Regions from separate parts of the Janthinobacterium sp. GMG2 genome, predicted to be linked through region 1. Evidence: predicted binding sites of a transcription regulator. Region 1 holds the regulator's gene; each other region holds the start of a gene.
What was found. Region 1 encodes FNR, which switches genes on or off when oxygen is low (the NO sensors DNR and NnrR bind a similar motif). Its sites were predicted from a motif close to TTGATNNNNATCAA; they were not measured.
Positions count from the first base shown of each region.

Region 2: ubiU (ubiquinone anaerobic biosynthesis protein UbiU) is a predicted target of FNR. The motif match lies at 1,923-1,936, and genes of this name have one in related genera.
Region 3: SKZ59_RS15865 (universal stress protein) is a predicted target of FNR. The motif match lies at 2,093-2,106, and genes of this name have one in related genera.

Region 1 covers NZ_JAXAWA010000003.1:65,022-72,821, forward strand. Annotated here, with positions in the region: gene ccoG (cytochrome c oxidase accessory protein CcoG) at 1-1,232, shown strand, start outside; gene SKZ59_RS12350 (FixH family protein) at 1,287-1,811, shown strand; gene fnr (fumarate/nitrate reduction transcriptional regulator Fnr) at 1,815-2,573, opposite strand; gene SKZ59_RS12360 (response regulator) at 2,813-5,893, shown strand; gene SKZ59_RS12365 (TOBE domain-containing protein) at 5,895-6,662, opposite strand; gene SKZ59_RS12370 (sulfate/molybdate ABC transporter ATP-binding protein) at 6,688-7,389, opposite strand; gene modB (molybdate ABC transporter permease subunit) at 7,401-7,800, opposite strand, start outside.
Region 2 covers NZ_JAXAWA010000005.1:208,731-216,530, forward strand. Annotated here, with positions in the region: gene SKZ59_RS19405 (ribonucleoside triphosphate reductase) at 1-1,302, opposite strand, end outside; gene SKZ59_RS19410 (hypothetical protein) at 1,421-1,837, opposite strand; gene ubiU (ubiquinone anaerobic biosynthesis protein UbiU) at 2,000-3,037, shown strand; gene ubiV (ubiquinone anaerobic biosynthesis protein UbiV) at 3,047-3,949, shown strand; gene ubiT (ubiquinone anaerobic biosynthesis accessory factor UbiT) at 3,970-4,497, shown strand; gene SKZ59_RS19430 (heavy-metal-associated domain-containing protein) at 4,529-4,792, opposite strand; gene SKZ59_RS19435 (transporter substrate-binding domain-containing protein) at 5,042-5,911, shown strand; gene aspT (aspartate-alanine antiporter) at 6,185-7,800, shown strand, end outside.
Region 3 covers NZ_JAXAWA010000003.1:846,061-853,860, reverse strand. Annotated here, with positions in the region: gene SKZ59_RS15875 (enoyl-CoA hydratase) at 1-645, opposite strand, end outside; gene SKZ59_RS15870 (MFS transporter) at 722-2,023, shown strand; gene SKZ59_RS15865 (universal stress protein) at 2,161-2,598, shown strand; gene SKZ59_RS15860 (murein transglycosylase A) at 2,631-3,809, opposite strand; gene SKZ59_RS15855 (hypothetical protein) at 3,919-4,053, shown strand; gene apaG (Co2+/Mg2+ efflux protein ApaG) at 4,079-4,453, opposite strand; gene rpe (ribulose-phosphate 3-epimerase) at 4,618-5,292, shown strand; gene SKZ59_RS15840 (phosphoglycolate phosphatase) at 5,292-5,996, shown strand; gene trpE (anthranilate synthase component I) at 6,266-7,762, shown strand; gene SKZ59_RS15830 (aminodeoxychorismate/anthranilate synthase component II) at 7,764-7,800, shown strand, end outside.

The sequences.
Region 1 (7,800 bases):
AAGCCCTGCTGTTCGACTTGACCACGCGCAAGTTCTACATTTTCGGCGTCGTGCTGTGGCCCCAGGATTTCATCTATCTGGCGGCCCTGCTGATCATCTGTGCGTATTTGTTGTTCCTCGTCACGGCCATTGCCGGGCGGGTGTGGTGCGGGTTCTCTTGCCCGCAAACGGTATACACGGAAATTTTCCTGTGGGTCGAACGCCGCATCGAGGGCACGCGCAGCGCGCGCATGGCCCTCGACAAGCAGGGCCCGTCCGTGCGCAAGGCATTCAAGAAGACGGCCAAGCACCTGGTATGGGGCGCCATCGCCCTGTGGACGGGCTTTACCTTTGTCGGCTACTTCACGCCGATCAAGGAACTGGCGCAATCGGTGGTCACCTTGAATTTCGGTCCCTGGGAATGGTTCTGGGTCTTGTTCTACAGCCTGGCAACCTACGGCAACGCGGGCTGGCTGCGCGAGCAGGTGTGCAAATACATGTGCCCCTACGCGCGCTTCCAGAGCGCCATGTTCGACCAGGACACCCTGATCATCACCTACGATGCCAAGCGCGGCGAACCACGCGGCGCCATGAGCAAGAAGGCCGGCAACAACGACAAGCTGGGCGATTGCATCGACTGCACCCTGTGCGTGCAGGTGTGTCCGACCGGCATCGATATCCGCAACGGCCTGCAGTATGAATGCATCGGCTGCGCCGCCTGCGTCGATGCCTGCAACAGCGTGATGGACAAGGTCGAGCGGCCGCGTGGCCTGATACGCTACAGCACCGACCATGCGATGGAAAACAACTTCAATTCGAAGCAGATACGCCAGCGCGCCATGCGCCCGCGCGTCCTGATCTACACTTCCATCCTGGCCCTGATCATCATCGCCGTATGTACCTCGCTGGCCCTGCGCACGCCCCTGAAAATGGACGTGATCCGCGACCGCGGTTCGATGGGACGCGAAGTGGAAGACGGCATGATCGAAAACGTCTACCGCCTGCAGATCATGAACACGTCCGAGCAAAGCCAGCATTTCAAGATCAGCGCCTCCGGCTTGCCGGGCCTGACCTTGCTGACGCGCGAAGAAGTGACCTTGCAGCCGACGGAAACGCTGGGCTGGCCGATCCGCCTGCGCGTGCCGCACGGCGTGGGCGAGAAGGGGTCGAACAAGATTGCGATCGAATTGCAATCGCTGGACAACCCGTCGCTGCATGTGCGTGAAAGCGCGGTCTTCATCGTGCCGCGGTGATGCAGGAAGGCCGGTCCCCGCACGGGGGCTGGCCGTTTACAGAGGAGAAATACCATGTCCGACAGTCTGAAACTGCAGCCTCCCGTTGCACCGTGGTACAAGCATCGCTGGCCATGGCTGCTGATGATCGGTCCCGGCCTGTCCGTGGTCGTCGGCAGCTTCATGGGCTATATCGCGTTTACGCAGCCCGATGCGCTGGTGGTGGGCGATTATTACAAGCAGGGCAAGGCGATCAACCAGGATTTGAAGCGCGACACGATCGCCAGCGACCTGGCCATGGATACGAGCCTGGCGTACGACGTGGCGCAAGCGCGCCTGAGCGGTTCCGTGCACAGCTTCGGCAAGGCCTACCAGGGACCGCTGCAGCTGCACCTGGCGCATGCGACCCTGCCGGAAAAAGATATCAAGCTGCTGGTGCAGCCCGATGCGGCCGGCAATTTTTCGGTCGCGCTGCCGATGCTCGAGCGCAGCCGCTGGCAGGTGCTGGTGGAAAACGACAAGCGCGAGTGGCGCCTGTCCGGCATCTGGACCTGGCCCGTGCAGCGCAGCATCGCGCTGCATGCGGACGAAGAGCTATAAGCCTTACTTGCAGACGTCCGTGCCTGCCGTAATGGCTTTCAGCTTGGCTGGTTGCAGGATCTCGATCTCGCGGTTCGACACGCGCAGCCAGCCTTCCTTCTTAAATTTGGACAGCAGGCGGCTGACGCTCTCGATGGTCAGGCCCAGGTAGTTGCCGATTTCCTCGCGCGACATGCGTAGCTGGAATTTGCTGCTCGAATAGCCGCGCGCTTCATAGCGCGACGCCAGGTTGACGATGAAGGCGGCAAAACGCTGCGTCGCCTGCATATTGCCCAGCAACAGCATCACGCTTTGCTCGCGCGTGATTTCCTGGCTCATCATGCGGTGGAAATGCCGCAGCAGAGTCGGCATATTGCCCAGCAATTGTTCCAGGCTGGAAAACGGGATTTCACACACTTCGCTGTCTTCCAGCGCCACCGCATTACAGTGGTGGCGGTCGGCGCTGATGGCGTCCATGCCCAGCAGTTCGCCGGCCATCTGGAAGCCCGTCACCTGCTCTTCGCCGCCGGGATTGATCTGGTACGTCTTGAAGTGTCCCAGGCGGATCGCGTACAGGTTCTGGAACGAGTCGCCGATGCGGAACAGCGAGGCGCCGCGCACGATCTTGCGGCGGCGGCCGATGATCTGGTCCAGCCTGTCCATGTCGCCCATATCGAGGCCCATCGGCAGGCACAATTGATGCATGCTGCAGGTCGAGCATCGCGCACGCAACGCTTCCACGGTCACTGTGGGCAAGGTTGGAGTGAGTAGCGCTTCAGTCATGTCGGTACCTTTTAGAAAATGCAACAACAAGTTTACTGCATACAGGGTTGCCGTGTGCCAATTTCACCGCAATTTCGGCGAATAAACGACGTCCAGCCTTTAATTATATGGCAACATCGTCAAAAGCCCATGCGGGGAGGGTCATTTGCGCGGCGCCGCTTGCCAACTTGATGTATTGATAGGAAAATTCCTAACAGCATTATCTGCCGCCTGTGCCGCCCGGTACTGAAAAGGAAATCATGAAGCCTCTCGGCATCAAAGCAAAAGTCGCGCTGGCCACCAGCCTGACCTCGATCGCCATGATCGCGCTGGTCACCATGATACAGGTGCAGCACATGCGCGACGACTTCACCCGAGTACTGCTGAGCCAGCAGTCGTCCCTGATCAGCCGCACCGCTGCCGAGCTCGACGACAAGCTGGGCATGCTGCTGCAGATCGTCACCCTGACGGCCAGGCAGCAGCCGCCGGAACTGATGGCCCAGCCGGCCCAATTGCGCGAATACTATTCGCGCCGCTCGATGCTGGTGCTGTTCGACGACGTGCTGGTGCTCGATGCACATGGCGCCGTCGTGGCCGACATGCCGGAAGTGGCGGGGCGCACGGGCATCAACGTTGCCGAGCGCGAGTATTTCCAGACCGTGCTGCGCACGCGCCAGCCCATGATCACCGAGCCGATGCTCGGCAAGTCGAGCGGCATGCCCATCGTGCAGATGGTCGCGCCCGTGCTGGCCGCCGATGGCCAGGTGGCCGGCGTGGTGATCGGCGTGCTGCGCCTGTACAAGGACAACCTGCTGGGACGCCTGCGCTCGGAAAAGATCGGCAAGAGCGGCTATTACTTCATCCTCACGCGCGGCGCCGTGCCGCGCTACGTGCTGCATCCCGATACCAGCCGCTTGCTGCAGCCGCGCCAGCCGAGCGCCAACCTGACGACCACCCAGCTGCTGAAGGAAGATGGCGAAGGCAGCATGGTCAGCACCAACAGCCGCGGCATCACGGCCGTCAACAGCTTCAAGCGTTTGAAATCGGTGAACTGGCTGCTGGCTACCTCGCTGCCCGTCGCGGACGCCTTCGAACCGTTCGATGGCGTCCTGTACCGGCTGGTGCTGTGGAGCATCCTCGCTTCGCTGCTGGCCGCATTTGTTCTGGGCTGGGTCACCGTGCGCCTGCTGTCGCCGCTGGTGCGCCTGCGCAACACCCTGCTGGCCCTGCGCACCAGCGGCAGCCGTTTCACCCCCGTGCCGGTGCAGCAGCGCGACGAGATCGGCGAACTGACGGAGGCGTTCAACGGCCTGATGAGCGAGCGCGACCGTCTGCAGCAGGAACTCGAATCGCGCGCGGCCGAACTGGAGCAGGAACGCGACCGGGCCGAGGCCGCCAACCGCGCGAAGAGCGATTTCGTGGCCAACATGAGCCATGAAATCCGCACGCCCCTCAATGCCGTGCTGGGCATGGTGTATTTGCTGGGAAATACCAAGCTCGATACGGAACAGCGCAAGTATCTGACCATGGTGCGCGTGGCGGGCCAGTCGCTGCTGGGTATCCTCAACGACGTGCTCGATTATTCGAAGATCGAGGCGAGGCGCATGGAACTGTCGCCCGTCGAATTCGACCTCGACGAAGTCATGAATACCCTGGCCACGACGATGACGATGAATGCGGGCGAAAAGGAGCTGGAACTGGCCATCGCCGTCGAGCCCGACGTGCCGCGGCGCCTCGTGGGCGACGCCCAGCGCCTGCAGCAAATCCTCGTCAACCTGGCCGGCAACGCCATCAAGTTCACGGAGAACGGCGAAGTGGTGGTGGCCGTCAGCCTGGCCGAGAGCAGGAGCGAGAGCGGCCGCGCCTGGCTGCGCTTCGAAGTGCGCGACACGGGCATCGGCATGACGGAACTGCAGCAACAGCAGCTGTTTGCCGCGTTTTCGCAGGGCGACCAGAGCATCACGCGCCGCTTCGGCGGCACGGGCCTGGGCCTGGCCATCAGCAAGCAGCTGATCCACATGATGGGCGGCGACATCGCCGTCGCCAGCAGCGAAGGCAAGGGCAGCCGCTTCTGGTTCAGCGTGCCGTTCGAGATGCTGGCGCAGCCAGCCGAAACGCGGCGCACGCCGGCACTGGGCCAGCTGCGCCTGCTGGTGGCCGACGATAACCGCACCACGCGCGAACTGATCGTCAAGCTGATCGAGGCGTGGGGCTGGCTGGCCGACGAAGTCGATTCCGGCTTTGCCGCCATCGAACTGTACCGCGAACGCCTGGCGCAGCAGCAACCGTACGACGTGGTGCTGGCCGACTGGCACATGCCCGTCATGGACGGCCTGGCCACGGCCAAGGCCATCCGCCAGGCGGCCAGCGGCCAGCGCCAGCCCATCGTGGTGATGGTCAACGCCTTCGCCCGCAACCACCTCGAGGAAATTTCCAGCGCGGCCGAGGCCGACGTCGTGCTGATGAAACCGATCACGGGATCGAGCCTGTTCGATGCCCTGCACCAGGCACTGATCACCAAGAACGACGGCGGCGAGCAGCGCATCCTGCACCAGCCACTGGGCACGGAACTGGCCGGCGTGCATTTCCTGCTGGTGGAAGACAATCATTTGAACCAGGCCGTGGCGCGCGGCATCCTCGAACACATGGGCGCCACCCTCGACGTGGTGGGCGACGGCTTGCAAGCCGTGGAACGGCTGCGCACGGAAGCGCTGCGCTACGACATCGTGCTGATGGACATGCAGATGCCCGTCATGGACGGTTTCAGCGCCACCCACATCATCCGCACGGAGCTGCGCCTGAGCCTGCCCGTGATCGCCATGACGGCCGGCGTGCTGGCGTCCGAGCGCGAGCGCTGCATGACGGCCGGCATCAGCGACTTCATCGCCAAGCCCGTGGTGGTGGAAGAGATGATGGAAGTCATCCTGCGCCACCTGCCCAAGCGCCCGCCAGTGCAGACGGCCGAGCCCGTACGCGTCGCCGATGAAGAGGTGTTTTCCATGGCGCCGCTGATGCGCGTGATGGGACGTGACGCGAAGGGGCGCGGTGTACTGCGGCGCATGGTCGAAGACGCGCTGAACAAGGGCATGACGCCCGTACGCGACGCGGAAACAGCATTGCAGGCAGGCCGCCACAGCGACGTGGCGCGTATCCTGCACAGCGTGCGCGGCTCCGTCGGCACCCTGGGCACGAAACGCCTGATCCGCGCCGCGTTCGCCACCGAGGAAGCCATCGACGCTGGCCGCCTGGACGAAGTCCCAAGCCTGCTGGCGCACACGGCGCAGGAGCTGGAACTGGCGCTGGCGGCGGCGGCGGATTGGTTGTCGCGGTTGAAGGATTAATTTACGCGGGTACGCCCAGAATCACGCTGGACGCCTTGAACATCGCCGTCACGCTGCCGCCAAGTTCGATACCCAGGTCCGTGCTGCTCTGGTTGGTGATGATGGCGGCGATCGTGCCGCCGCGCGGCAAGTCCAGCACCACTTCCGTGTTGACGGCGCCCGTCTGCACGCGCGTGACCGTGCCGGCCAGCTGGTTGCGGGCGGAAAAGCGCGCGCCTTCGCTATCGGCCACGAGGATGATGGACGAAGCCTTGATCAGCGCAAACGCTTCCGCGCCCGGCACCAGGCCCAGGCTTGCGCTGCTGCCCTGCGTGACGATGGCCACGATGTGCTGGCCGCCGGGCAATTCCAGGGTGACTTCGTCATTGACGGCACCCTGTTTCAGTTCGGCCACCTTGCCCAGGAATTGATTACGCGCCGTCGTTTTCATGGCCATTCTCCGTATGAGTAAAAGATCGTCGGCGATGCCTTCGGCCTGACTGCCCAGCTGGCGCAGGTAGCGGGCATGCTCGCGTTCGATGATGCGGAAATTGTCGACCAGCTGGCGTCCCCGCTGCGTGAGCCGCGTGCCGCCGCCGCCCTTGCCGCCCGTCAGGCGCTCGACCAGCGGTTCGCCGGCCAGGTTGTTCATCGCGTCGATGGCGTCCCAGGCCGCCTTGTAGCTCATCTTTACCAACTTGGCCGCCTGCGTGATGGAGCCGCATTCGGCGATGGCGCCCAGCAATTCCACCCTGCCGGCGCCGCCCAGGTTTTCCCCGCCCACCGTCATCCATAGCGAGCCTTGCAAGCCGATTTTATCCAATGCGTTCACCCAATGCCATGTGGTCTTCCCTGTTATCGATCTGTCCGTCGCGCAAGTACAGCACGTGCTCGCCCAGGATGCGCGCATCTTCCGGATCGTGCGTGATCAGGATCATGGGCACGTCCAGGCGCTGTTGCCACTGGCTCAGTTCCAGCCGCATTTTGACACGCAGGGCCGGATCGAGGGCGGCGAACGGCTCGTCGAGCAGCAGCGCGGACGGCTCGGCCACGAGCGCCCTCGCCAGCGCCACCCGTTGGCGCTGGCCTCCGGACAACTCGTCGGGGAACTGGTGCGCCAGTTCCTGCAAGTGGAAGGCATCGAGCCAATGCTCGACCTTCTGCAATTTTTCGCGCGCGCGCGGATTGAACCATCCCCGGCTCAGGCCAAAGCCCACGTTCTGGCGCACCGTCAGGTGCGGGAACAGCGCGTAATCCTGGAACAGATAGGCGACGTTGCGCTGCTGCGGCGGCAAATTGATGCCGGCGGCCGAATCGAACAGGGTGCGCCCGTTCAGGCGGATATGGCCTTCGTCCGGCGTGAAGAGTCCGGCAATGGCTTTCAGGGTCATGCTCTTGCCGGCGCCGGACGGGCCATACATGGCGATGCGCTGGCTGCCGGACGTACATTGCACCTGCAGGTCGAAGCGGCGTTTGCCGGAGCGCAAGGTGGCGCGGATGTCGAGGTCGAGTTGCATGGGCGTCATCCTCAGCGTCCTTTGTGCGCGACGCGCCCGGGCGCCAGGCGGCCAGCCGACAGCAGCACCACGATGCAGACCACCGAGATGATCACGACCAGCGTATTGGCCACGTCGTCCTGGCCCGCCTGCACGGCTTCATACACGGCCACCGACAGGGTCTGTGTCTTGCCGGGAATGCTGCCGGCCACCATCAGGGTGGCGCCAAACTCGCCCAGCGCGCGCACGAATCCCAGCAGCACGCCGGCCAGGATGCCGCGCCAGGCCAGCGGTAACGTGACGCGAAAGAAAATCGCCAGCTCGGAAATGCCCAGCACGCGGGCCGCCTGCTCGAGCTGGCCGTCGACGGCCTCGAAGGCGGCGCGCGCGGGCTTGAAGACGAGAGGGAAAGCGACCACGGTGGAAGCGATC
Region 2 (7,800 bases), on a different contig from region 1:
GCCCGTCTCTTCCTGGAACTGCACCATGCGGGCGCGCACGTGGTCGAGCAGACGTCTCGCCAGCGCATGGCCCTCGGCGGACGTGATGTCGTAAGCGTCGCCGCTGAAGTTGCGGATCATCTCGTTGATGCCGTTCACGCCCAGGGTGGAAAAGTGATTGCGCAGGGTGCCCAGGTAGCGTTTCGTGTACGGGAACAGGCCTTGCTGCATCAGTTCTTCGATGGTGCGGCGCTTGATTTCCAGGCTGGTCTTGCCCAGTTCCAGCAGGCGGTCCAGGTCCGCCATCAGCGCTGGCTCGTCGCCGCGCCACAAGTGGCCCAGGCGCGCGCAGTTGATGGTGACCACGCCCAGGGAGCCCGTCTGCTCGGCGGAACCGAACAGGCCATTGCCCCGTTTGAGCAGTTCGCGCAAGTCCAGCTGCAAGCGGCAGCACATGGAACGTATCATGTTCGGCTTGAGTTCCGAATTGATGAAATTCTGGAAGTAGGGCAGGCCGTAGCGGGCCGTCATCTCGAACAGGCGCTCCGCGTTGTCGCTATGCCAGTCGAAATCTTCGGTGATGTTATAGGTCGGGATGGGGAAGGTGAAGACCCGGCCCTTGGCGTCGCCCGCCATCATGATTTCGATATAGGCGCGGTTAATCATGTCCATTTCCACCTGCAGCTCGCCATAGCTGAAGTCCATCTCCTGGCCGGCGATGACGGGAATCTGCTCGCGCAAATCGTCCGGGCAGATCCAGTCAAACGTGAGGTTGGTGAACGGCGTCTGCGTGCCCCAGCGCGATGGCACGTTGAGGTTGAAGATCAGCTCCTGCATGTACTGGCGCACGTCTTCGTAGCGCAGGCTGTCCTTGCGGATGTAGGGCGCCATATAGGTGTCGAAGGAGCTGAACGCCTGCGCGCCGGCCCACTCGTTTTGCAGGGTGCCGAGGAAATTGACAATCTGGCCAATGGCGCTCGACATGTGTTTCGGCGGACCCGATTCGATCTTGCCCGGCACGCCATTCAAGCCTTCGTGCAGCAGGGTGCGCAGCGACCAGCCGGCGCAATAGCCGGCCAGCATGTCGAGGTCGTGGATGTGCAGCGCCGCTTCGCGGTGCGCCGCGCCCACTTCCGGCGGATACACCTGGTCGAGCCAGTAGTTGGCGATGACCTTGCCCGACACGTTGAGTATCAGGCCGCCCAGCGAGTAGCCCTGGTTGGCGTTGGCGTTGACACGCCAGTCGCGCCGGTCCAGGTATTCATTGATGGACGCGGCGACGTCGACCTGGCCGCGTGTGGGGGAAACTGCATTTGTCGTCATGAAACCTCCAATAAACACAACATGCGGTGTTTTTATGGAGATTAATCACTAAATATAGTGGCGTCAAAGGGCGCGTGCAGTTGCGTGACGAATCCTTGATGCAGGTGAAGAAAGCGCGTCAGCGGCTTTTTTTCGCGCGCCCCAGGCGCGGGATGAAGCAGCTCAGGCCAAAGTACATGGCGCCGCAGACGGCGATGCTGGCGACGGAGGCGGGCAGCACGTGCGCCCAGATTTCCCGCGCCGAGAAGGTGCTCCAGCTGGCCACGCGCGCGTCGAACGTGACGTAGTTCGCCAGCAGCCAGTAGACGGCCAGCAGGCCCGTGCAGATGGCGGCCTGGCGCAGCACGGGCATGGCGCGGCGGGCGAAGACGGCTTGCAGGAACAGCAGCAGCACGCCGGCCCAGACGCCCAGCGCCTCGGGCGACAGCACGGAGAGCGTTTCTTCGACATAGCCGTCGGCGGGCGAAGCCCACTGTATTTGCAGCACGGTGAGGAATAGGGTGAGCAGGAATAGCAGCAGCGGTTTGCGGGGCATGGCGGGCAATCGGTGAGGGAGAAAAGTGGGGCATTTTACAGCCAGGTCAAGCAACTTGAACGCGCGCCAGCCATGCATGCATTCCTTCACCTGCGTCAAGGACTGGGCGGTATGGGCGGGGCTATAGTCTGCACCCTGAGCCGATACAGGACTGTGAACACCATGATGCTTGAATCAACCACCGCCACCCGCGTGGCCGGACCGCTGGAACTGGTCTGCCCCGCCGGCAGCCTGCCTGCCTTGAAAGCGGCCATCGACAATGGCGCCGATACCGTCTACCTGGGTTTTCGCGACGCCACCAATGCGCGCAATTTCGCCGGCCTCAATTTCGACGAGAAGGCCATCGCCGAGGGCGTGCGCTACGCCCACCAATATGGACGCAAGGTGCTGCTGGCGCTGAACACCTATCCGCAGCCGCACAACTGGGCCGTCTGGCGCAGCGCCATCGACCGCGCCGCGCAGGCCGGTATCGACGCCATGATCGTGGCCGATCCGGGCCTGATGGCGTATGCAAGCGAGCACCACCCGCAACTGCGTTTGCACCTGTCCGTGCAGGGTTCGGCCACCAACTACGAAGCGATCAATTTTTACCATGAGCACTTCGGCATCGCCCGCGCGGTGCTGCCGCGCGTGCTGTCGATGGCGCAGGTCGAGCAACTGATCGCCAAGACGGAAGTCGAGATCGAGGTCTTCGGCTTCGGCAGCCTGTGCGTGATGGTCGAAGGGCGCTGCGCGCTGTCGTCGTACGCGACGGGCGAGGCGCCGAACACTCACGGCGTGTGCTCGCCGGCGAAATCCGTGCGCTGGCTGGAAACACCGAACGGCCTCGAATCGCGCCTGAACGGCGTGCTGATCGACCGCTATGCCCCAGGCGAAAACGCCAGCTATCCGACCCTGTGCAAGGGACGTTTCGAAGTCAACGACGAAGAGTATTACGCGATCGAGGAGCCGGCCAGCCTGAACACGCTGGCGCTGCTGCCGCAGCTGATCGCCATGGGCGTGCGCGCCGTGAAGATCGAAGGACGCCAGCGCAGCCCCGCCTACGTGGCGCAGGTGACGCGCGTGTGGCGCGAAGCGATCGACGCCTGCCGCGAAGGCAATGCGCGCTACGCCGTCAAGCCGGCCTGGATGGCGTCCATGGACAAGCTGGCCGAGGGCCAGCAGCACACCTTGGGTGCCTACCATAGATCTTGGAAATAAAGGATGAACATGCTGAAGCTTTCTTTGGGCCCCTTGCTCTACTACTGGCCGCGCGCCACCGTTTTCGAGTTTTACCAGCAGATCGCCACCACGGCCGTCGATATCGTGTACCTGGGCGAAACCGTCTGCTCGCGCCGGCACGAGGTGCGCCTGGCCGACTGGCTCGATATCGCCGACATGCTGGCCGCCGCCGGCAAGGAAGTGGTGTTGTCGACGCAGGCGCTGATCGAGGCGGGTGCTGAACTGGCGACCCTGCGCCGCATCACGGGCAATGGCCGCTACGGCGTCGAGGCCAACGACATGGGCGCTGTGCACTGCATGGAAAAGGGCACGCCCTTCGTCGCCGGTCCCCATCTGAACCTGTTCAATGGCCCCAGCCTGCAATTGCTGGCGCGCCTCGGGGCGCGGCGCTGGGTGATGCCGCTGGAAATGGGACAGACGGCGCTGGCCGAGATGCAGCGCCAGAAACCGGAAGGGCTGGAGACGGAGGTATTCGCCTACGGCCGCATGCCGCTGGCGTTTTCCGCGCGCTGCTTCACGGCGCGCAACCGCAACCTGCCGAAGGACGATTGCGGCTACAGCTGCCTGGAAGAGCCGGACGGCCTGCTGCTGCGCACGCGCGACGAAGTGCCGTTCCTCGTGTTGAATGGCACGCAGACGCAGTCGGCGCTCGTCTACAACCTGGTGCGCGAACTCGACGCCATGCGCGACATGGGCGTGTCGGTGGCGCGCATCAGCCCGCAAGCCATGCACACGGAACAAGTCATCGCCATCTTCGACCGCGCGCGCCGCGGCCAGGTCAGCGGCATCGGCGCCCAGGCCCAGCTGGCCGCTTGCCAGCCGGCCGGCGCCTGCGACGGCTACTGGCACGGCCAGCCTGGCATGGAACAGCACCAGCACGCCGCCCATTGAACGCATCGAAAGGAAGCACCATGCAAGATCAACTGGAAAGATTGCCCGTCCCGGCCAAGCCTCCCATGAGCAAGCCCGCCGCGTCATACCGGCTGCCCGAACCGCTGGCCGAATTGCTGTCCAAGCTGCCGCCGTATCCCGCCTCCTGGCTGTTCGTGCAAGGCTTGAACCGCCTGCTGGCGCCGCAATTGCCCGACGACGTGCGAAGCAGCCTGGAAGGGCGCAGCCTGCGCTTGCGGCTGCTGGACGCGGGCATCGCCTTCGATTTCGAGTGGCAGGGAACGGTGTTTGTGGCCGAGCGCTATGTGGACGTGCCGGACCTGTGCATCGCCGCCAGCGTGCATGACTTGATGCTGCTGGCGCGGCGCCAGGAAGATCCGGACACGCTGTTCTTCAGCCGCCGTTTGAGCCTGGAAGGTGATACGGAGCTGGGCTTGCTGTTCAAGAATACGCTCGATGCCATCGAGTTGCCGCCGTTCGACCTGCAGGCGCTGGGACCGCGCCGGGTGCTGGCGCATCTGCGCGACCGGGGCGCGCGGGGAGGGTAGGCGGAGAGCTGGCGGTGCGCAGTGGCGGCACTCAATGGCGGCAGTGGCCGCAGGCGCCGCTGCACGAGGCCAGCTGTACTTCATCCGTTGCTTCGCCCATGAAGCCGGCGTCGTTGACGGCGGCCAGCAGGCGTTCCTGCGTGGCCAGGCGTTCGTCGAATTGCACCGTGGCGCCGTGGCGCGCCAGCGAGACGCAGACGGTGGCCACGCCCGTGACGGCTTCGAGCGCGCCCGTCAGCCTGTCGGCGCAGCCTTCATGATCCATTCCAATAATATTCAAGCGCGCTGTCTGCATGGGTTCCTCTTGTTTTTCAGATAAAAAAACAGCGTAGGCGAGGGGCAAGCATGCCGTCCAGAGCCGCACGCAAGATTTATTTTCTATTTGCGGTTTTATTGATCTGGATTAATTCCAACCGCTGCTGGCCAGCCTGAAAGTGCTGTTGTTTTATACACGGTCGCCGTATTCCAGTCGACAAGCGTGCTCTGCTGCGTGATACTGTCATTCTGATAAGTACGCTGATGAAAGCGCTGGAAAGGAGGGCCCATGCAGCGCCGCCCCCTGCTCAAGCTTGCCGCCCTGTGGCCGTTGGGCGCTGCCGCCGCCGGCAAGTCGTCGCCGCTGCCGCTCGTGTATCCGCGCCACCAGGCGATCGATGATCCGCAGCAAGGCTATGTGACGGCCTTGCTGCAACAGGCGCTGGCCCGCTCGGGCCAGGCCTATGTCTTGCGCCGCTCCGAACTGCGCATGGTGCAGACGCGCGCCATGCAGGAAATCGCCACGGCGTCGGGCAGCGTCGACGTCGTCTGGACGATGACGAGCCGCGCGCGCGAGACGCAATTGCTGCCGGTGCGCATCCCCATCGACCGCGGCCTGATCGGCTGGCGAGTGGCCCTGATCCACGCGCGCCAGCCGCAGTTGCTGCGCGATGTGCGCAGCATCGCCGCGCTGGCGCGGCTGTCAGCCGGCCAGATGCGCGACTGGCCCGACTCCGTCATCCTGCAGGCAAATGGCTTGCGCCTCGATACCTCGAGCACCTATGAAGGCCTGTTCCAGCAACTGGCGGCGGGGCGCATCGACTACTTTCCCCGTTCCGTGATCGAGGCGCAAAGCGAGCTGGCCAGCCATGCGCGATTGCCGCTGGCGCTCGATACTCACCTGGTCATTCGCTACCCGGCCGCGCTGTACTTTTTTGTCGGCAAGCACCGGCCGGAACTGGCGCGCCATATTGAAATCGGGCTGGAGAAAATGTTGGCCGATGGCAGTTTCGCGCAGTTGTTCCAGCGCCATTTCGGCCGCTTCGCCGATGGTTTGAAATTGTCCCGGCGCCACGTGCTGGAGCTGGCCAATCCCGACCTGCCCGAAGAGACGCCGCTGGCGCGCAAGGCACTTTGGTATCGTCCAAAAAATTACTAATAGTTTTATTGATCAGTGTCAAACATGCGCTTCAATCGTGCGCATGATGTTTGATGAAACGCAAAGCGAGTTCAACAGAACACCTGTTGACATAAATAGAATCTTCGCCGAACATAATTCCACGTTGCAACACTTTTGCAAACCTTTCCCAGCACAAGCGGTGATACGCAGGTGTCGTGCGGGACCCGTGCGCCCGTTCAACAGCCAGCTGCGGCCAGCCGCCGAACGCTCTGTTCCCTTGTAACCATCCGTTATCTTTTCGAAGGTTTGCCCATGCTCGAGTCGATCACGTCGGTATTGCACCAGGTGCCGGAACTGGCCCTGTTCCTGGCGCTGGCGCTCGGTTATGCGGTAGGGCAGATACGCTTCGGTCCCATCCAGCTGGGCGGCGTGTGCGGCACCCTGATCGCCGCGCTGCTGATCGGCCAGCTGGGCATCACCCTGGACGCCAGCGTCAAGAACGTCTTCTTCATGCTGTTCATCTTTGCCCTCGGCTATGCGGGCGGTCCCCAGTTCTTTGCCAACCTCAACGCCAAGGGCTTGCGCCTGGGCTTGCTGTGCCTGATCGAAGTGGTGGTGGTGCTGGCGCTGGTGCTGCTGGCCACGCGTTTCCTGGGCCTGGACCAGGGCACGGCGGCCGGCATGATGGCGGGCGCGGCGACGGAATCGGCCGTCGTCGGCACGGCCACGGACGCCATCTCGAAACTGGCGCTGCCGGCCGCCCGCATCGCCGAGCTGCAGGCCAACGTGGTCACTGCGTATTCCATCACGTATATCTTCGGCCTGATCGCCATCGTCATCGTCACCAGCCAGATTTTTCCGCTGCTGCTGCGCGTTAACCTGCGCGAGGAAGCCGATAAATTGTGGGAAAAGATGGGCGGTGCGCAGACCGACGGCGACGGCGTGCAGGCGACGCCGGAAATGGTGGGCCGCGCCTACCGCATCAGCCGCGGCGCGGGCCGCCGTCTCGACGCCTTGCAGCATATTTTCGCGGGCCGCGCCAGCATCACGCGCGTGCGCCGGCATGGCAAGGTATTGGCTCTGGAGCCCGCGCTGCGCCTGCGCAATAACGACGAAGTGCTGGTGATCGGCCACCGTCCCGCACTGGTGGCGGCCGAAGCCATCCTGGGCGAGGAATTTGCCGACACTACGGGCTTGAACATGGCGGTTTCCGCCGTCGAAGTGGTGCTGCAGCAAGCCGCGCTCGTCGGCCAGCCCTTGCGCCAGCTGGCCTTGCCTTCGGGCGTGCACGTGGCGGCCGTCGTCCGTGGCGAGCACAGCATGCCGCCGCTGCCCGACCTGGCATTGCAGCGCGACGACGTGCTGCGCCTGTACGGCACGACGGAAGGGCGCGAACTGAACACGGCGCTGGCCGCCATCGGCAAGCGCGTGCCGACGGGCGACCGCAGCAATATCGTCTACGCCAGCATCGGCATCGTCCTGGGCGTGTATATCGGCGGCTTCAGTGCCAAGCTGGGCGGCATTCCGTTTTCGCTGGGCACGGGCGGCGGCGCCTTGCTCACAGGCCTCGTGTTCGGCTGGTACCAGGCGCGCAAACCGGGCATGCCGGGCATCCACCCCAGCGCGCTCGACATGATGAAGGATATCGGCCTGGCCACCTTCATCGCCTGCGTGGGCCTGGCGTCGGGGCCGCAGGCGATCGATCTGATCCGCCAGTACGGCCTGTCGCTGCCGCTGATGGGCGTGCTGATCGCCGTCATCCCCGCTTCGCTGTCGCTGCTGGTGGGCCACTTTTTCCTCAAGCTGGAAGCGCCCGTGCTCTTGGGCGCCATCGCCGGCCAGCAGTGCAGCACGCCGGCCCTGTCCGCCGTGCAGAACGCGGCCGGCAATTCCACGCCCTTGCTGGGCTACACGATTACCTATGCTAT
Region 3 (7,800 bases), 780 kb from region 1:
GGCGCGGTTGACGCAATCCTTGATCATCATGGCAACCGAAGTCGGCATGGCGGCGATGGTCTTGGCGGCGGCCAGGGTTTCTTCCAGCAATTTATCTGCCGGCACCACGCGCGACACGAGGCCGATGCGTTCCGCCTCGGCGGCATCGATGGTGCGCGCCGTCAGCAGCAAGTCCATGGCCTTGGCCTTGCCGATGGCACGCGGCAAACGCTGCGTACCGCCCGCGCCTGGCGTGACGCCAACCTTGATTTCCGGCTGGCCAAACTTGGCGCTGTCGGCGGCGATCAGGAAATCGCACATCATGGCCAGTTCGCAGCCGCCACCGAGCGCATAGCCGGCCACGGCGCCCACCACCGGTTTGCGCACGCGCAAGATATGCTCCCAGTTGCGGCTGATGTAGCCCTGGGTATAGGTATCGGGATAGGTATAGTCGGCCATGGCCGCGATGTCGGCGCCGGCGGCAAATGCTTTTTCGCTGCCCGTGAGCACGATGCAGCCGATACTCTCGTCGGCGTCGAACTTCAGCAAGGCGTCGCCCAGCTCATTCATCATGTTGTCGTTCAAGGCGTTCAGGGCCTTGGGTCGGTTCAGGCGGATGACCGCCACTTTGTCCTGGATATCGATGATCAGGTCTTCGTATTGCATGGTGTCTCCTCTCGATGAACGGTGCAACGATTGTAGCGGCTAAAGGCAGCGGCGCGGCAGGTGCGCTGCTATTATTGTGAGCCCGATCTTTTTTATCGAGCAGCATATTTTCTCTTCCCTCGTCCAGTATTGCGCCCACTATCTGCGTGGCGACTGCAGCGCCGCCAGCGTCAATTTCCGCCGCCTGTGGTTCAGCAATGGCCTCAATTGCTTCGGCGCCCAGATTACCTCGCTGGCCCTGCCCCTGTGCGCGGTGCTCTTGCTGCATGCGACGCCGGAACAGATGGGCGTGCTGGTTGCGTTGCAGGCGCTGCCGTTCGCCCTGTTCGGCTTGCCCGTCGGCGTGCTGCTGGACCGGCGCAGCAAGCACCCGATCATGCTGTTCAGCGAAAGCATGTCGGGCCTGGCCCTGGCCAGCGTCGCCGTGGCTTACTGGTGCGGCGTGCTGTCGATGCCATGGTTATATATAGTGGGCTTCATCATCGGCACGGGCTTCGTCGTCGGTGGCGGAGCCGAACAGGTGTTTCTGACTTTCCTCGTGGGCCGCGATGGCTTGATCGATGCGCAGTCGAAATTTGCCGCCACCGAATCGGCTTCGCGCCTGATCGGTCCCGGCCTGGCCGGCGTGCTGGTGCAAGTGCTGTCGGCGCCAGTCGCCATCCTGTGCACGGCCTGCGGCTATCTGGTTTCCGTTTTCAATCTGCGCGCCATGAGCGTGCGCGATCCGCGTCCCGCACCGTCCGACAAGCACGCCTTGCGCGACATCGCCGACGGCTTGCTGTTCGTCTGGAGCGAACCGCTGCTGCGCGCGCTGGCCTGGGGCGCCGGCATCTGGCACTTCCTGTTTTACGCCAGCATGGCCTTGACGGTGCTGTTTGCCACGCGCGACCTGGGCATGAGCCCTGGCGTGCTGGGCATGACGCAGATGCTCGGCGGCGCCGGCGTCCTGCTCAGCGCCTTCATCGTCAAGCCATTGACGCAGCGCTATGGCGCCGGCCGCACCATCCTGATCGGCCTGGCATCGACCTCGCTCTGTTTTGCCCTGACGCCCACGATACCCGCCGCGCTGTTCGGCAGCGCGGCCGCCAGCGCCGTGGCGTATGCCATCTTGATGTTCTTTTTCGATTGCGGCGTGATGCTGTTCTTTATTCCCTACCTGGGCTTGCGCCAGAAAGTCACACCCGACCCCATGCTGGGCCGCATGACGTCGACCATGCGCTTCCTGACGGTGGCGACGGCGCCGCTGGGTGCGCTGGCCGCCGGCTGGATAGCGGAACATTTTGGCGTGCGCAATGGCCTGGCCTGCATCGCGGCCGGCAGCATCGTGTTGACGGTGGCCATGGTGTGGGGCACGCCGCTGCGTAGCGTGCGCACCTGAAGTGGTGAACGGGAATACACTGGCAAAAGATTGCCTTGGCGACACTATTCACGCCAAAGCCTGTGAGGCTTGATTTATATCAAGGTTTTAATTGATGCAAATCCATAAGCTGTCTTACATCACTTGAGGAGCACGCTATGTTTAACACCATCTTATTTCCCACCGACGGCTCGCCGCTGTCCGACAAAGCCGCCGAGACCGCCCTCGCCTTCGCCCAACTGAACAAGGCCAAGCTGGTCGCCATCAGCGTGGTGCAGCCGTTTCCGTTCTCGCCGATGGCGGACGGCGGCATCGTGCTTGACGCCAGCCTGTATGAACAGCAGATGCAGGAAGCGTCGCAACGCGCCATCGACAAGATCGGCGAAGCTGCGCGCGCCGCCGGCGTACCTTTCGAAGGCGTGGTGGCCGTGTCGCCGAGCCCGCACGATGAAATCGTCAATGCGGCGCAAACCTACCATTGCGACATCATCCTGATGGCTTCGCACGGCCGCAAGGGTTTGAACAAGCTGTTCGTGGGCAGCGAAACGCAAAAAGTGCTGGCCCACACCCACCTGCCAGTGATGGTCTTGCGCTAAGCCACACCACGAACTGCCCGGCGACGCTTTCCCTAGCGCGCCGGCGCCTGCTTCGGCAACAACACCCACACGGCGCCGCTCTGCTTCATGCGGCCCGCATTCTCGGCCGCTTCCGCGCCAAAGCCAAAGAAATAATCGACACGGATCGGCCCGCGGATGGCGCCGCCCGTATCCTGCGCCATCACCAGCCGCTGCATGGGAATCTCGCTATTGGCTTGCGTGGTGGACAGGAACACGGGTGCGCCCAGCGGCAAAAAGCGCGAATCGATGGCCACCGAACGCTGCGGCGTCAGCGGCACGCCCAGCGCGCCCTTCGGCCCCACTTTCGGGTCGGGCAAGCGCTCTTCCTTGAAGAAGACATAGCTGGGATTGGCGTTGAATAATTCATCCTTGCGCGTAGGATGGCCGGCGATCCACGCCTTGATGCCCTGCGCGGACGCCTGGCTCAAGGTCAGCTCGCCCTTGTCGACCAGGTAGCGGCCAATCGATTTGTACGGATGGCCATTCTGGTCCGCGTAGGCCACGCGCACGGTTTCCTGCGTGTCGGTCAGCTGCACGCGGCCGGAACCCTGCACCTGCAGGAAGAAGGCTTCGACTTCGTCATCCACCCACAGCAATTCCTTGCCCGTGACGGACGTGGCGCGCTCGATGTCGGCGCGGGTCGCGTACGGTATCACCTTCTTGCCGACCAGCTTGCCCCGCAAGCGCATGTTTTTCAGTTCCGGATACACGCCGGACAAATCCACCGAGACGAGGTCGTCGGGCACCTTGTACAGCGGTGTCTGGTATGGGCCGCCCCGCTTGCGCGCCCCGTGCAGCAGTGGTTCGTAGTAGCCGGTCACCAAGCCGGTACTGGCGCCATCGGCGGTGATGACTTGATTCGGCACAAAGAAGGTCTCGAAGAACAGGCGGATGGCCTTGTCGCTGTCGGCATTCACCTGGCGCGCGATCGTGCACGACTCCTTCCAGTCCGGACGTTTCACGAGCACGCCGCACGACGCCATGAATGCTGGCCAGGCGGCGCGCATGTCGTCGCGGGCCCAGCCAGGCAAGGCGGCAAACTTGGCGGGCACGAAGGTGGGCGCCGCCACATCCGCGGCATCCTTGGCCTCTGCCGGCTTGGCCGGAACCGGCCTGACGACGGTCGGCGCGATGGGCGGCGCCTTGCCGCTGGCAGCGGGCGGCGCGGGCGGCGTGGTACAGGCGGACAACGCAAGCGCGACGGCGCCGATTGAAACGGGTAGACTACCGCGTGTCAACAGACGGCGGGTAAATACTAAGCTGCGGGTAAATAACATAGGGGTGCGTATGTGGATCTTGATGATAGAGGCGCTGGTGGCGTTCTTCTTGCTGGCATTTATAGTCTGGTGGACCATGTATTCGGGTAAAAAACCCGTCCCACCGGCGCGCAAGCAGCTCGGCGAAGAACAGGACAGCACCGAAAAACTTAAGTAAGGGGCGCAAGCCCCCCGGCGTTGCGTCAATGCAGGGTGCGTGGCACCGACAGCACGAACTCGGGAATCGGCGCTTCAAACTGATGGCCATCTTCGGCCACGCAGAAATACTCGCCGTGCATCGAACCTTGCGGCGTGCCCAGCATGGTGCCGCTCGTGTATTCGAACTGTTCGCCCGGCTGCAGCAGCGGCTGGTGGCCGACGGCGCCCAGGCCGCGCACCTCTTCCACCTTGTTGTTCGCATCCGTGATGACCCAGTGGCGCGAAATCAGTTGCGCGCCAGCCGTGCCCGTGTTGACGACGCGGATCGTGTAGCTGAACACGTGCCGCCCCTGGTCCGGTGCCGATTGCTCGGGCAGGTACTGCGTCTTGACCGTTACCGTAAATTCATAAGTCGCCATCGTCATTCCTATTCAGACATTGCAGTCATTATGGCGGCGCGTGTGCCGCATTGGCCACGGCGCGCCGCGTATTCTGTGTTTCATCGTGCTTCAATAAGGCATGGTAGCGGCGTCAAGCGTAAAATAGCGCATCTTCGCATTTTCTATCCTTTGGCTACTCCACCATGACTACATTCCGTATCGCTCCCAGCATCCTGTCCGCCGACTTTGCCCGCCTGGGCGAGGAAGTGCGCAACGTCGTTACCGCCGGCGCCGACATCATCCACTTCGACGTGATGGATAACCATTATGTGCCGAACCTGACCATCGGCCCGCTGGTGTGCGAAGCGATCCGCCCGCACGTGCAAGTGCCCATCGACGTGCACCTGATGGTCAAGCCTGTCGATCGCATTATCCCGGATTTCGCCAAGGCTGGCGCGAACATCATCACCTTTCACCCGGAAGCGTCGGATCACGTCGACCGCTCCTTGCAGCTGATCCGCGACAATGGCTGCAAATCGGGCCTGGTATTCAACCCGGGCACGCCGCTGCACTACCTGGAACACGTGATGGACAAGATCGACATCATCCTGATCATGTCCGTCAACCCGGGCTTCGGCGGCCAGTCCTTCATCCCGCAGGCGCTGAAGAAAATCGCCGAAGCGCGCCGCATGATCGACGAATCGGGCCGTGACATCATGCTGGAAGTCGACGGTGGCATCAAGATCGACAACATCGCCGCTGCCGCCGCTGCCGGCGCCGACACCTTTGTCGCCGGCTCGGCCATCTTCGGCAAGCCCGACTACAAAGCCGTCATCGACGCCATGCGCGCCGAGCTGGCAGCCGTCAAGGGCGCCTGATGCAAGCGGGCACGGTGAAAGACCACGTACTGGCCGGCGTGCGCGCCGCCATCATCGACCTCGATGGCACGATGCTCGACACCGTGCCCGATTTTCATGTCGCCATCAACGGCATGCGCGCCGAGCTGGACCTGGCGCCCATCAGCGCCGACGCCATCAAGCTGATGGTCGGCAAGGGCTCGGAAAACCTGATCCGCACCGTACTGGCGCTCGACTTCGATGCGGCCGGCGTGGAACAGCGTTTCGAGCAGGCGATGGACGGCTACCAGCGTCACTACCTGGCCATCAATGGCCAGTTCAGCACCCTGTACCCGGACGTGGAAGCGGGGCTGGCGGCGATGAAGGCGGCGGGCTTGCGCCTGGCCTGCGTCACCAACAAGCCGATCGCCTTCGCCCTGCCCCTGCTGAAACAGAAAAACCTGGACCAGTATTTCGAGATCGTCTACGGCGGCGATTCGCTGCCGAGGAAGAAACCGGACCCGATGCCGCTGCTGCAAGTGTGCGCGGACTTCGATCTGGCGCCGGCCAAAGTGGTGGCCATCGGCGACTCATCGAACGACGCGCAAGCGGCCAGGGCTGCGGCTTGTCCCGTACTGACGGTACCCTATGGCTACAATCACGGACACTCTATACACGATACCGATTCCGATGGTATAGTAAAGACACTGCTCGAAGCAGCCCGTTTTATTAGCATGCAAAACTAACCGGCATACTGACCAAACCCACCACCATATCGTGAACACGTTTCTCATCAAAAAACACAATGTCACCCAAACCGGCTCGATTGAGGCCTGGCTTTGGCGACGCTGGCAATCCTGGCAGGCTTAAGGGCCGAGCCGTTACGATTGCTGCCGGCTGCACCCGTATAGTTTGCGCATATTGCGCCTGTTGCGTGCACCGGCAAGTTTTTTGATAACCCACCGCAGGGTTTGTGCACTATGCACACGCATACCCTGACGGCATGGAGAGAAACATGACCGAACTCGAATTCAAATCGCTGTCCCAGCAAGGCTACAACCGCATCCCCCTGATCGCGGAAGCGTTCGCCGACCTGGAAACCCCGCTCACGCTGTACCTGAAACTGGCACAGTCCCAACAAGGCGGCAAGAACACCTTCCTGCTCGAATCCGTCGTCGGCGGCGAACGCTTCGGCCGCTATTCCTTCATCGGCTTGCCCGCCACGACCGTGTTGCGCAGCCATGGCAAGCGCACCGAGATCGTCAAGAACGGCGTCGTGATCGAAGAGCACGAAGGCAATCCGCTCGACTTCATCGAACAGTACCAGTCGCGCTTCAAGGTGGCCCTGCGCCCCGGCATGCCGCGCTTCTGCGGCGGCCTGGCCGGCTACTTCGGCTACGACACCGTGCGCCACATCGAGAAAAAACTGGCCGGCGGCGCGCCGAAAGATGACTTGAAGCTGCCCGACATCCAGCTGATGGTGACGGAAGAACTGGCCGTCATCGACAACCTGTCCGGCAAGCTCTACCTGATCGTCTACGCCGATACGACGCAGCCCGAATCGTTTTCGAAAGCGCAGCAGCGCCTGAAGGATTTGCGCATGATGCTGCGTCGCGGTGTCGATGCGCCCGTCACCAGCGCTTCCGTGCGCACGGAAACCATCCGCGACTTTTCCAAGGAAGACTACCTGAAGGCCGTCGCCAAGGCGCATGAATACGTGATGGCGGGCGACCTGATGCAGGTGCAGATCGGCCAGCGCATCCGCAAGCCGTATGTCGATTCGCCACTGACTTTGTACCGCGCCTTGCGTTCGCTCAACCCTTCGCCGTATATGTACTTCTATAATTTCGGCGACATGCAGATCATCGGCGCCTCGCCCGAGATCCTGGTGCGCAACGAGAAGACGGCGGACGGCGGCAAGAAGGTCACCTTGCGTCCCATCGCCGGCACCCGTCCGCGCGGCGCCACACCCGAGCGCGACGCCGAACTGTCGGCCGAGCTGCTGGCCGACCCGAAAGAGATCGCCGAGCACGTGATGCTGATCGACCTGGCGCGCAACGATATCGGCCGCATCGCCGAGACGGGCAGCGTACACGTCACCGACCGCATGGTCATCGAAAAATACTCGCACGTGCAGCACATCGTCTCGAACGTGGAAGGCACCCTCAAGAAGGGCCTGTCGAACCTGGACGTGCTGCGCGCGACCTTCCCCGCCGGCACCCTGACGGGCGCGCCGAAAGTGCGCGCCATGGAAGTGATCGACGAACTGGAAATCACCAAGCGCGGCATCTACGGCGGCGCCTGCGGCTACCTGTCGTTTGGCGGCGAAATGGATGTGGCCATCGCCATCCGTACGGGCGTGGTCAAGGACGGCATGCTGTACGTGCAGGCCGCGGCCGGCATCGTGGCCGACTCCATCCCCGAAATGGAATGGCAGGAAACGGAAAACAAGGCGCGCGCCGTGCTGCGCGCCGCCGAACAAGTGCAAGATGGCCTGGATGGAGGGTTTTAAGATGCTGCTCATGATCGACAACTACGACTCCTTCACCT